Regions from separate parts of the Mesorhizobium sp. M7A.F.Ca.AU.001.01.1.1 genome, predicted to be linked through region 1. Evidence: predicted binding sites of a transcription regulator. Region 1 holds the regulator's gene; each other region holds the start of a gene.
The links. Region 1 encodes PhoB, which activates phosphate uptake and scavenging genes when phosphate is short. Its sites were predicted from a motif close to TGTCATNNANCTGTCAT; they were not measured.
Positions count from the first base shown of each region.

Region 1 (3,278 bases):
GGAGGATATGAAAGAGCATGTCGGTCGGAATCCGCCACGACGATTTGCGCCGCCGCAACCGCGCGATGGTGATCGCGGCGGTGCGCCGCGCCGGACAGCCGTCGCGCACCGAGATCGCCGCAACCACAAGCCTCAGCCATTCGACGATCTCGGCGATCTCATCCGACCTGATCGTCGAAGGTATCCTGACCGAAAGCAAGCCGAGCGAGGCCGGCTCGCTCAAACGCGGCCGTCCGCAGGTCGGCCTCAGCCTCAATCCGGAAGCGGCCGCGGTAATGACCGTGGTGCTGTCGCTGAACTTCCTCTCGGTCGCCGTCATCGACTATGCCGGCCAGGTAATATCCGAGGAACAGCGCCGGCTCGACACGCTGACGATGTCGCGCGACTCGCTGATCGGTGAGTGCACGGCAATCGTGCGGCGCCGCCTGGAAGATCCCGACCTGGACGTGCGCAGCATCGCCCGTATCGCGCTGGCCGTCCAGGGCATCACCGACACCCGTGCCCGCGCCATGCTGTGGTCGCCGATCACGCCGCACACCGACATCGCCTTCGCCGACATATTCGAAGACGAGTTCGGCATCCCAGCCATTATGGAGAACGATTGCAACATGATGGCGGTGGCGCTGCGCTGGCGCGACCCCGATCGTTACCGCGACGATTTCATCGCTATCCTTTTGTCGCACGGCATCGGCATGGGGCTGGTGCTGAAGGGCGAATTGTTCACCGGCACCCATTCCTCGGGCGGCGAATTCGGCCACATGATTCATCGGCCGAACGGGGCGCTGTGTCGCTGCGGACGGCGCGGCTGCGTCGAAGCCTATGCCGGCAATTATGCCATCTGGCGCAACGCGCGGCAGATGGGCGAGGATGCAGAACCCGTCGCCGATGTCAGCGATGCCGACATGCGCGCCCTGGCTGCCGCCGCCCGCGAAAGGGACGGACCCGAACGGGAAGCCTATCGCAAGGCCGGCGAAGCGCTCGGCTACGGCCTCGGCAGCCTGTTCGCGCTGATCGATCCGGCGCCGGTCGCCATGGTCGGCGTCAGCGCCGCCGCCTTCGACCTGATCGAGCCGGCATTGCGGCAAGCGATTGCCCAGACCGCCGGCGGCCAGCATTCCAAGTCGATTTCCTTCGACACCGAGCCGAACGAACTGCCGCTGATCCGCGAAGGCTGCGCCATGCGGGCGCTAATCTTCGTCGATCAGGAGATTTTTGCGCCGGGCGTGCAGGCGAGATCCGGTCTCGGCGGCAAGAACGTGGCGTGAGTTCAAACGAGGGAGTTCAGTCCTCGCGAATGGCGTAACCCGCCCCACGGATGGTGCGGATGACATCGGGCATACGGCCGTTGTTGACCGCCTTGCGCAGCCGGCCGACATGCACATCGACCGTGCGTTCGTCGATGTAGATCGTCTCGCCCCAGACATTGTCGAGCAGTTGGCTGCGCGAGAACACGCGGCCTGGATGGCGCATCATGAATTCAAGCAGGCGGAATTCCGTCGGCCCGAGCCGGATTTCGCTCTTCTTGCGATAGACACGGTGCGATTCGCGATCGAGCACGATATCGCCGACCTTGAGCACGCTGGACAGCACTTCCGGCTTGGCCCGGCGCAGCAGCGCCTTGACCCTGGCCATGAACTCCGGCGTCGAGAAAGGCTTGACCAGATAGTCGTCGGCACCGGTCGAGAGGCCGCGCACGCGGTCGCTTTCCTCGCCTCGCGCGGTCAGCATGATGATCGGCAGCCGCTCGGTCTCGGGACGCATCCTTAGCCGGCGGCAGAGTTCGATACCGGAAACCGCAGGCACCATCCAGTCGAGCACCAGAAGGTCTGGAACGTTCTCCTGCAGCCGGATTTCGGCCTCGTCGCCGCGCGTCACCACCTCGACCTGGTAACCTTCGGATTCGAGATTGTAGCGGAGCAGCACGCCTAGCGGCTCCTCATCCTCCACCACCATGATGCGTGGCGCGATCATCGGCTGGTCACCCCTGTCATGCCGCTGGCGCGGACATTGCCGTCTCGTCCTGCTTCGGACGGTTGGCTGGCAACTGCGTGCCGGTCAAAACATAATAGGCATTTTCGGCGATGTTGGTCACGTGGTCGCCGATCCGCTCGAGGTTCTTGGCGCAAAACAACAGGTGCGTGCACGCCGTGATGTTGCGCGGATCTTCCATCATGTAGGTCAGAAGTTCGCGGAACACCGATGTGTATTTGACGTCGATGCGTTCATCATTGTTTCTGAGCGTGGCAAGCGCTGCCGCGTCAGCGGCGGCATACTCGTCGACGACCCCCTGCACCTGGATCAGCACCAGCTGCGCCATTGCGTCGATCGAATGCGAAAGGTCGTGCGGCGTGACGCTCAGCCCGACAGTGCCGACGCGCTTGGCGATGTTCTTGGCAAGGTCGCCGATGCGCTCGAGGTCGCCGGCCATGCGGATCGAACCGACCACCGCACGCAGATCGTTGGCCATTGGCTGGCGCTTGGCGATCAGCGTGATGGCACGATCGTCCAGCTCGCGCTGGCGTGCATCCATGATGGCGTCGTCGGAAACCACCCGCTGCGCCAGCGCATTGTCCGAATTGAGCAAAGCCCTGGTCGAGCCACCGACCATCGAGCGGGCGAGATCGCCCATGTCGCGGATCAGCTGGCTGATCTGCTCCAGATCCTCATCGAAAGATGCAACGGTATGTTCACCCATGATCTTCGTCCCTCATATGCCAGAGATCAGCCGAACCGGCCGGTGATGTAGTCCTGGGTGCGTTTGTCGTCGGGGGTGGTGAACATCTTGTCGGTGGCGCCCTCCTCGACCAGATAGCCAAGATGGAACATCGCGGTGCGCTGCGACACGCGCGCTGCCTGCTGCATCGAATGGGTGACGATGACGATCGTATAGTTCTGACGCAGTTCGTCGATCAGTTCCTCGACGCGAGCGGTGGCGATCGGGTCGAGCGCCGAACACGGTTCGTCCATCAGGATCACCTCGGGCGACACGGCGATGGCGCGTGCAATGCACAGGCGCTGCTGCTGGCCACCGGAAAGACCCGTGCCAGGTTCCTGCAAACGGTCCTTGACCTCGTTCCAGATCGCCGCCTTCTTCAGGCTGGACTCGACGATCTGATCCATGTCGGCCTTGCGCTTGGCCAATCCGTGGATGCGCGGACCATAGGCGACGTTCTCGTAGATCGACTTTGGGAACGGATTGGGTTTCTGGAACACCATGCCGACGCGCGCCCTGAGTTCGACGACATCGATGTTCTTGTCGTAGATGTCCTCTTCGTCGA
Region 1 covers NZ_RZPF01000256.1:553-3,830, reverse strand. Annotated here, with positions in the region: gene EN884_RS17170 (ROK family protein) at 18-1,265, shown strand; gene phoB (phosphate regulon transcriptional regulator PhoB) at 1,282-1,971, opposite strand; gene phoU (phosphate signaling complex protein PhoU) at 1,988-2,695, opposite strand; gene pstB (phosphate ABC transporter ATP-binding protein PstB) at 2,722-3,278, opposite strand, start outside.

Region 2 (3,278 bases), on a different contig from region 1:
GACCATATCGTGGCGGCGCGTGCGCTGTTCGGCTCCTGCCGCTGGGTGGTCGAGACGCTGGCGCCGAGATACGGCATCGAGGCGACGCTGGTCGACGGCACCGACATCGCCAACTGGGAAAAGGCGATCAAGCCGAACACCAAGCTGTTCTTCCTGGAAAGCCCGACCAATCCGACGCTGGAAGTGGTCGATATCGCCGCTGTCGCTTCGCTTGCCAATTCGATCGGCGCCAGGCTGATCGTCGACAATGTCTTCGCCACGCCCCTGCAGCAGAAGCCCTTGCAGCTCGGCGCCCATATCGTCGTCTATTCGGCGACCAAGCACATAGACGGCCAGGGGCGCTGTCTCGGCGGCGTCATCCTGTCGGACAAGAAGTGGATCGACGAGAACCTGCACGACTATTTCCGCCATACCGGCCCAAGCCTTTCGCCTTTCAACGCCTGGACGCTGCTGAAGGGCCTGGAAACGCTGCCGCTGCGCGTACGCCAGCAGACGGAAAGTGCCGGCCGGATCGCGGATTTTCTGGCCGAACGGCCGGAAATCGCGCGCGTCATCTATCCCGGCCGCGCCGACCATCCGCAGGCCGACATCGTCAAGAAGCAGATGTCGGGCGGCTCGACGCTGATCTGCCTGGACGTCAAGGGCGGCAAGCAGGCGGCCTTCGCCTTGCAGAACGCGCTCGACATCGTCCTGATCTCCAACAATCTCGGTGACGCCAAGAGCCTGATCACCCACCCGGCGACGACGACGCACAAAAATCTCAGCGACGAGGCGCGCGCCGAGCTCGGCATCGGGCCGGGCACGCTCAGGCTGTCGGTTGGCCTGGAGGATGCCGACGATCTGCTCGAGGACATCGCGCAGGCGCTGAAGGCCAGGTAGGAGGCCTTCAGGCGCCGGACGGCGTCTCTTCCAGCTCGGCCGTCTTGGTGCCGATGGTCATCGCATTGCCGCGCCAGTCGACGGCGCCGCCGAGCCAACCGCGCCCCCACATCGCCGGCAGGATCAGGTCGCGCGCCATGATCGCGGCGACCATGCGTGGCGACAGGTACCAGCCCTTGGACCAGGCCAGGGCGCACTCCGGAAGATAGAAGGCCGCCAGCACGGCAAGGGCGGTTGCCCAGAGGCTGAAGCCGGCGCTTGCCGCTGCAATCAGCGCAAGCACCAGCGGCACCACGGCGCCCGTCAGGATTTCGGGTGCGAAGAACAGCGGGAAAGTGACGCGGCGCAGGCGCGCCCAACGGGCCTGACGCGACCAGATCTCGTCAAACGAGCGCCGGCCAAGCGGCTGCTCGAAGGGGGCGGCGACGAGATTGACGCGCAGGCCGAGACTGTTCACCAGCTTGGTCGCAGCGGCATCCTCGGCGATCTCGGCGGCCAGCACGCGGATGCCGCCATTGGCATCGAGCATCGGCTTGTTCCAGAGCATGCTCTTGCCCTGGGCAAAGCCGAGGCCGAGCGCCTCACCGGCATATTGCCAGCGCGCCTGCAGCGTGTTGAGGAAAGCGCATTCGACCTCGGCCCAGAAGCCGGCCGGCCGCGAGCCGATCGGCGTCGAGCAGACAAGGCCGGTGCCGGGCCGCCAGGCAGCCATCAGGTGCTGGATGTAGTCCCTCGGCATCAGCACGTTGGAATCGGCCAGGACGACCCAGTCGTGCCGCGCCGCTTCCCAGCCCTTGACGCAATTGTTGAGTTTCGGATTGGCGCTGATGCGGTCATCGCCGACAAGCAGCCAGGCCGGCACTTTCGGAAACCGGACGATCGTCCTGTTTATCAATTTGATCACCGGATCGTCGGCATGGGCGACGCAGAAAATCAGCTCATAGCGCGGCCAGTCGAGCGAGAAGGCGCGCTCCAGCGTCTCCTGCGTGAACGGCTCGACGCCGCGCGACGGCACGACGATCGACACCGGCCGCGGCTTGCCGGCCGGCGGCGCAATGGTGCGACGCCGTCTCAGACGCGACACGGCGAGCACGATGCTGGCGAGATTCGAGAGGATGAGGACGGTTGAAAGCGTGGCGGCTATGAGAGTGAGTTGCATCGAGATCCGGTCACTCCAGGAAAACCGGTCCGCAAGATGACCGGTTTCAACAGTTCAGCAGAGCGCCCGAGTCGCGCGTCACCAGTCCGCGCACACCATCATTGTCATATGTCACTTAAATGACATTCTTTGTCGGCACCTGCCCGCGAGGCCGGCCAGAGGAGGCTTCGATCGGTTGACCTAACCGCACGGAGCGCCGAAAGTTCCGCTGGAACCGTTTTTTGGAGCCGCTTATGTATAGCGCCGTCACGCGCAACATCGAAGTGCAGGTCAGGCCGTTCTATCTGGAGGACCGTTCGGATCCCTCGGAGAACCGCTATGTCTGGGGCTATCAGATAACGATCGACAATCAGTCGGACGATTTCGTGCAGCTTCTGTCGCGCTATTGGCACATCACCGACGGCACCGGCCGGGTCGAGGAAGTGCGCGGCCCCGGCGTGGTCGGCGACCAGCCCGAACTCAATCCCGGCGACAGCTACCAGTACACGTCCGGTTGCCCGCTCTCGACACCGTCCGGCATCATGGTCGGGCATTACACGATGCGCAACAAGCGGGGCGAGACGTTCGACATCGCCATTCCGGCGTTTTCGCTGGACTTGCCGGGGACGCGGCGGACGGTGAATTGATTTCGCCTCACCGGCCGCGGAGCGACCGGTGAGGCGTGGTTTCTACTCTACTGGGCCGCAAATTCCGCCGGGTCGAAATCATATTGCTTCGAACAGAATTCGCAGGCGACGTGGATGCCGCCGTCTTCGGTGCTGTCCTTGATCTCCTGGGCGGAAAAACCCTCGAGGATGCCGCGGATCTTGTCCCTGGAGCACGAGCACTGGTCGGCGACCGGAACGCCGCCGAAGACGCGCACGCCATGCTCGTGGAACAGCCTGTAGAGCAGCCGCTCGGCGCCGATCGTCGGGTCGATCAGTTCGGTCGGCTCGATGGTGCCGAGCAGAGCCAGCAACTCCTGCCAGGAATTGTCGACCGGATCGTGGATCTCCTCACGCGGATCGCCATCGCCGCCCGGCAGGTCCGGGACGCGCATGCGCTCGGGCGACTGCGGCAGGAACTGCGCCAGGATACCGCCGGCGCGCCATTGCTCGCGGGCGCCGCCGGGACCGGGCGTCAAAAGCTTGGCCACCGACAGCCTGATATCCGTCGGGATCTGCTCCGACTGACGGAAATAGGTGCGTGCCGCGTCTTCCAGGGTCTCGCCATCGAGCTGGACGATACCCTGATAGCGCTG
Region 2 covers NZ_RZPF01000105.1:5,128-8,405, forward strand. Annotated here, with positions in the region: gene EN884_RS09255 (O-succinylhomoserine sulfhydrylase) at 1-879, shown strand, start outside; gene EN884_RS09260 (ceramide glucosyltransferase) at 887-2,038, opposite strand; gene apaG (Co2+/Mg2+ efflux protein ApaG) at 2,272-2,664, shown strand; gene EN884_RS09270 (Hsp33 family molecular chaperone) at 2,712-3,278, opposite strand, start outside.
Region 2: the regulator PhoB is predicted to act here: its motif matches at 2,147-2,163, upstream of EN884_RS09260 (ceramide glucosyltransferase).

Region 3 (3,278 bases), on a different contig from region 1:
ATAAGAGCCGCCGCCCCAGTTGAAGACGGTGAGGTCGCCCTTCAGCCGTCCGTCATGGCCGAGCATCGGCGCCAGGCCGGCCCGCCCCGCCTTCGGCAATCGGCAGGCGAGCAGCCGGTCGAGCCACGCCTCCGCACCCAGCCCCGACACCGCATAGCGCGCATAGGCCGAGATATCGACGAGGCCGGCGGCGCGCCGCACCTGCAGCGCCTCCTCGCCGACGATGTCGAAGGCGTTGGAGCGCCGCAGCGTCGTGCTCTCGGCAAATCCCATCGGCGCGAAATAGGCCGGGATTTCCAGCCCCCAGGAAGCCGTCCATTCGCATCCCGCCGCGCTCATGCCGTCATAGGCGCCGGGGCGTTTCAGCGGCCGGCCGGCGGGCAGCCGTTCATTGGGAAAGGTCATGACGAACCGGCGCGAATAGAACTGGCGCGTCGTCTGCCTGAGATATTCGCGGTTGGCGGCGAAGGCACCGTAGCGAGCGATATCCATGCCGAAGATGTCGGCCTGCGGTTCGCCGAAAATCATCCATTCGGCCAGCGACTTGCCGACGCCGCCGCCCTGGCTGAAACCGGCCATGACGCCGCAGGCGACCCAGTAGTTCTTCAGGCCGCGCACCGGCCCGACAATCGGATTGCCGTCCGGCGTGAAGGTGAAGGCGCCGTTGACCCATTTGCGGATACCGGCCGTCGCCAGGCAAGGGAAGCGCTCATGCGCCTTGGCGAGTTCCGGGCTGATGCGGTCGATGTCTTCCGGGATCAGCTCTATGCCGTAATCCCACGGCGCTCCGTCCATGTTCCAGTGCTTTGGGTTCTGCTCATAGACGCCAAGCAGCACACCCTTGCGCTCCTGCCGCAGGTATGAAAAGCCGTCGAGATCGACGGCGATGCCGATTTCCCTGTCAAGTGCTGCGATCTCCGGAATGTCATCGGTGATGAAATAGTGGTGCTCCATCGGCGTCACCGGCAGGTCGACGCCGGCCATGCGGCCGAGCTGCTTCGCCCACAGCCCGCCGGCATTGACGACATGCTCGGCGATGATGGTGCCCTGCTCGGTGATGACGTCCCAGCGCCCGTCGGCACGTGCTTTCAGCTCGACGACCCGGTTGCGCAAGATGATGTCGGCGCCGCGCTTCTTCGCAGCACCCGCATAGGCATGCGTGGTACCGTACGGGTCGAGATGGCCTTCGTTGGAATCATGCAGGCCGCCAAGAACACCGTTGACGTCGACGATCGGGCAGATCGCCTTGATCTCGTCGGGCGTGACCAGGCGCGCGGTCTCGATGCCGACCGACTGGAACACGGCCCAGGCTGATTTCAGCCACTCCCAGCGCGCGGGATCGCTGGCGATGTTGACGCCGCCCGTCATGTGCAGGCCGATATCCCAGCCGGATTCGGCCTCGATCTCCCGGTAGAGATTGATGGTGTAGTCCTGCAGCGCCGCCACGTTGGGATCGGCGTTGAGCGCATGGAAGCCTGCCGCCGCGTGCCAGGTCGAACCGGCCGTCAGTTCTGCGCGCTCGATCAGCGCCACATCGCTCCAGCCGAACCGCGTCAGGTGATAGAGCACCGAGGCTCCGACCACGCCACCTCCGATGACGACTGCGCGGTAGTGCGACTTCAAGGCTTCCCCTCCACGGTTGGTCCGAAGACTGGAGTATATATCCACTGGACATAAGTGTCCAGTGCCGGCGCGCGCGCATCGTTTTTCGTCGACCGCCGGCATGCACTGCGCGCTGTCACGCAAGCATCATGTTCGCGCCGTAGACCGCGTTTCGGGGAGGCTTGCGCAACATCATCGATGTCGTACCTCTTTCAGTTTTTCGTCCCCCGGCCGCTCCGGCACATCCGTCACAAAGAGGATTATCCATGAAGCACCTGTATCGACCCGCGTCGCTTGGCGTCGCGCTGGCCTTGTTCACCGCCTTGGCGCCGGCGCTCGCCGACAGCACCGCGACCGTCGGCGGCCTCGTCAACAAGGGGCTGGTCGGCGTCGGCCGCATCCCGGCCGCTCAGCGCGACAAGTTCGGCGAGACCTTCGGCTCGGGTTCCGGCATGGCGATCGACGCATCAGGCTGGACGCATGACACCGCCGGCTACAGGGGTTCGCTCTGGCTGTTGCCGGACCGTGGCTACAATGTCGTCGGCACCACCAACTACCGGCCGCGCCTCAACACGATCGCCATCGAATTTGCTCCGGTCGCACCGGGCGCGGCACCTGCTGCCGGCCAGGAGCAGACGGGCGTCAAGGCAACGCTCGCCGACACCATGCTTCTCACCGACGACAAGGGGGCTGATGCCACAGGCCTCGACCCACTCAACGGCGTGCGCGCGGCAAGCGGCGACATGCCGATCCTGCCGCAAGCCGACAATGGCAAGCTGGCGCTCGACAACGAGGCGATCGTGCGGCTGCCCGATGGTTCGATGTTCATCTCCGACGAATACGGCCCGAACATCTATCGGTTTTCCGCCGACGGGCATCTGCTGTCGGCAACCCAGCCACCGGCCGCCTTCGTGCCGATGCGCCACGGCACGCCGAACTTCGCCTCGGACAATCCGGGACCCGGTGCCGCCGAGCCCGATCCGAAGGACCCCGAGACCGGCCGCCAGAACAACCAGGGCCTGGAGGGAATGGCGATGACGCCGGACGGCAAGTTCCTGATCGCGGTGCTGCAATCGGCGCCCCGGCAGGATGGCGGCGATTCGCCCGCGACGCGCCAGAACACGCGTGCGCTGGTCTATGACGCGTCCGACCTCGCCCACCTCAAACTGGCGCATGAGTATGTCGTGCCGTTGCCGGTGTTCAAGGATGCCAAGGGCAAGACCAAGATCGCCGCGCAGAGCGAGATCGTGGCGCTCTCCGACAAGACCTTCCTGATGCTGGCGCGCGACAGCGGCAACGGCCAGGGGCTGAAGGGCGACACCTCGCTGGTGCGCCAGATCTTCGTCGTCGACGTCTCGGCCGCGACCGACATCGCCGGCGGCGCCTTCGATGCCGCCGACAAGCCGCTGGCGCCCAAGGGCGTGCTCGACCCGTCGGTGATGCCGGCCAAGCTGACGCCGTTCATCGACATCAACGACAAGGGCGAACTCGGCCGCTTCGGCCTGCACAATGGCGCGCCGAACGACAAGAACAACCTGTCGGAGAAGTGGGAGGCGATGTCGGTGGTCAGCGTTCTCGATCCGAAGCTGCCCGACGACTACTTCCTGTTCGTCGCCAACGACAACGACTTCCTCGCCCAGGACGGTTTTCAGGTCGGCGCACCCTACAAGGCGGAA
Region 3 covers NZ_RZPF01000140.1:4,167-7,444, reverse strand. Annotated here, with positions in the region: gene EN884_RS11315 (FAD-dependent oxidoreductase) at 1-1,623, opposite strand, end outside; gene EN884_RS11310 (esterase-like activity of phytase family protein) at 1,869-3,278, shown strand, end outside.
Region 3: the regulator PhoB is predicted to act here: its motif matches at 1,737-1,753, upstream of EN884_RS11310 (esterase-like activity of phytase family protein).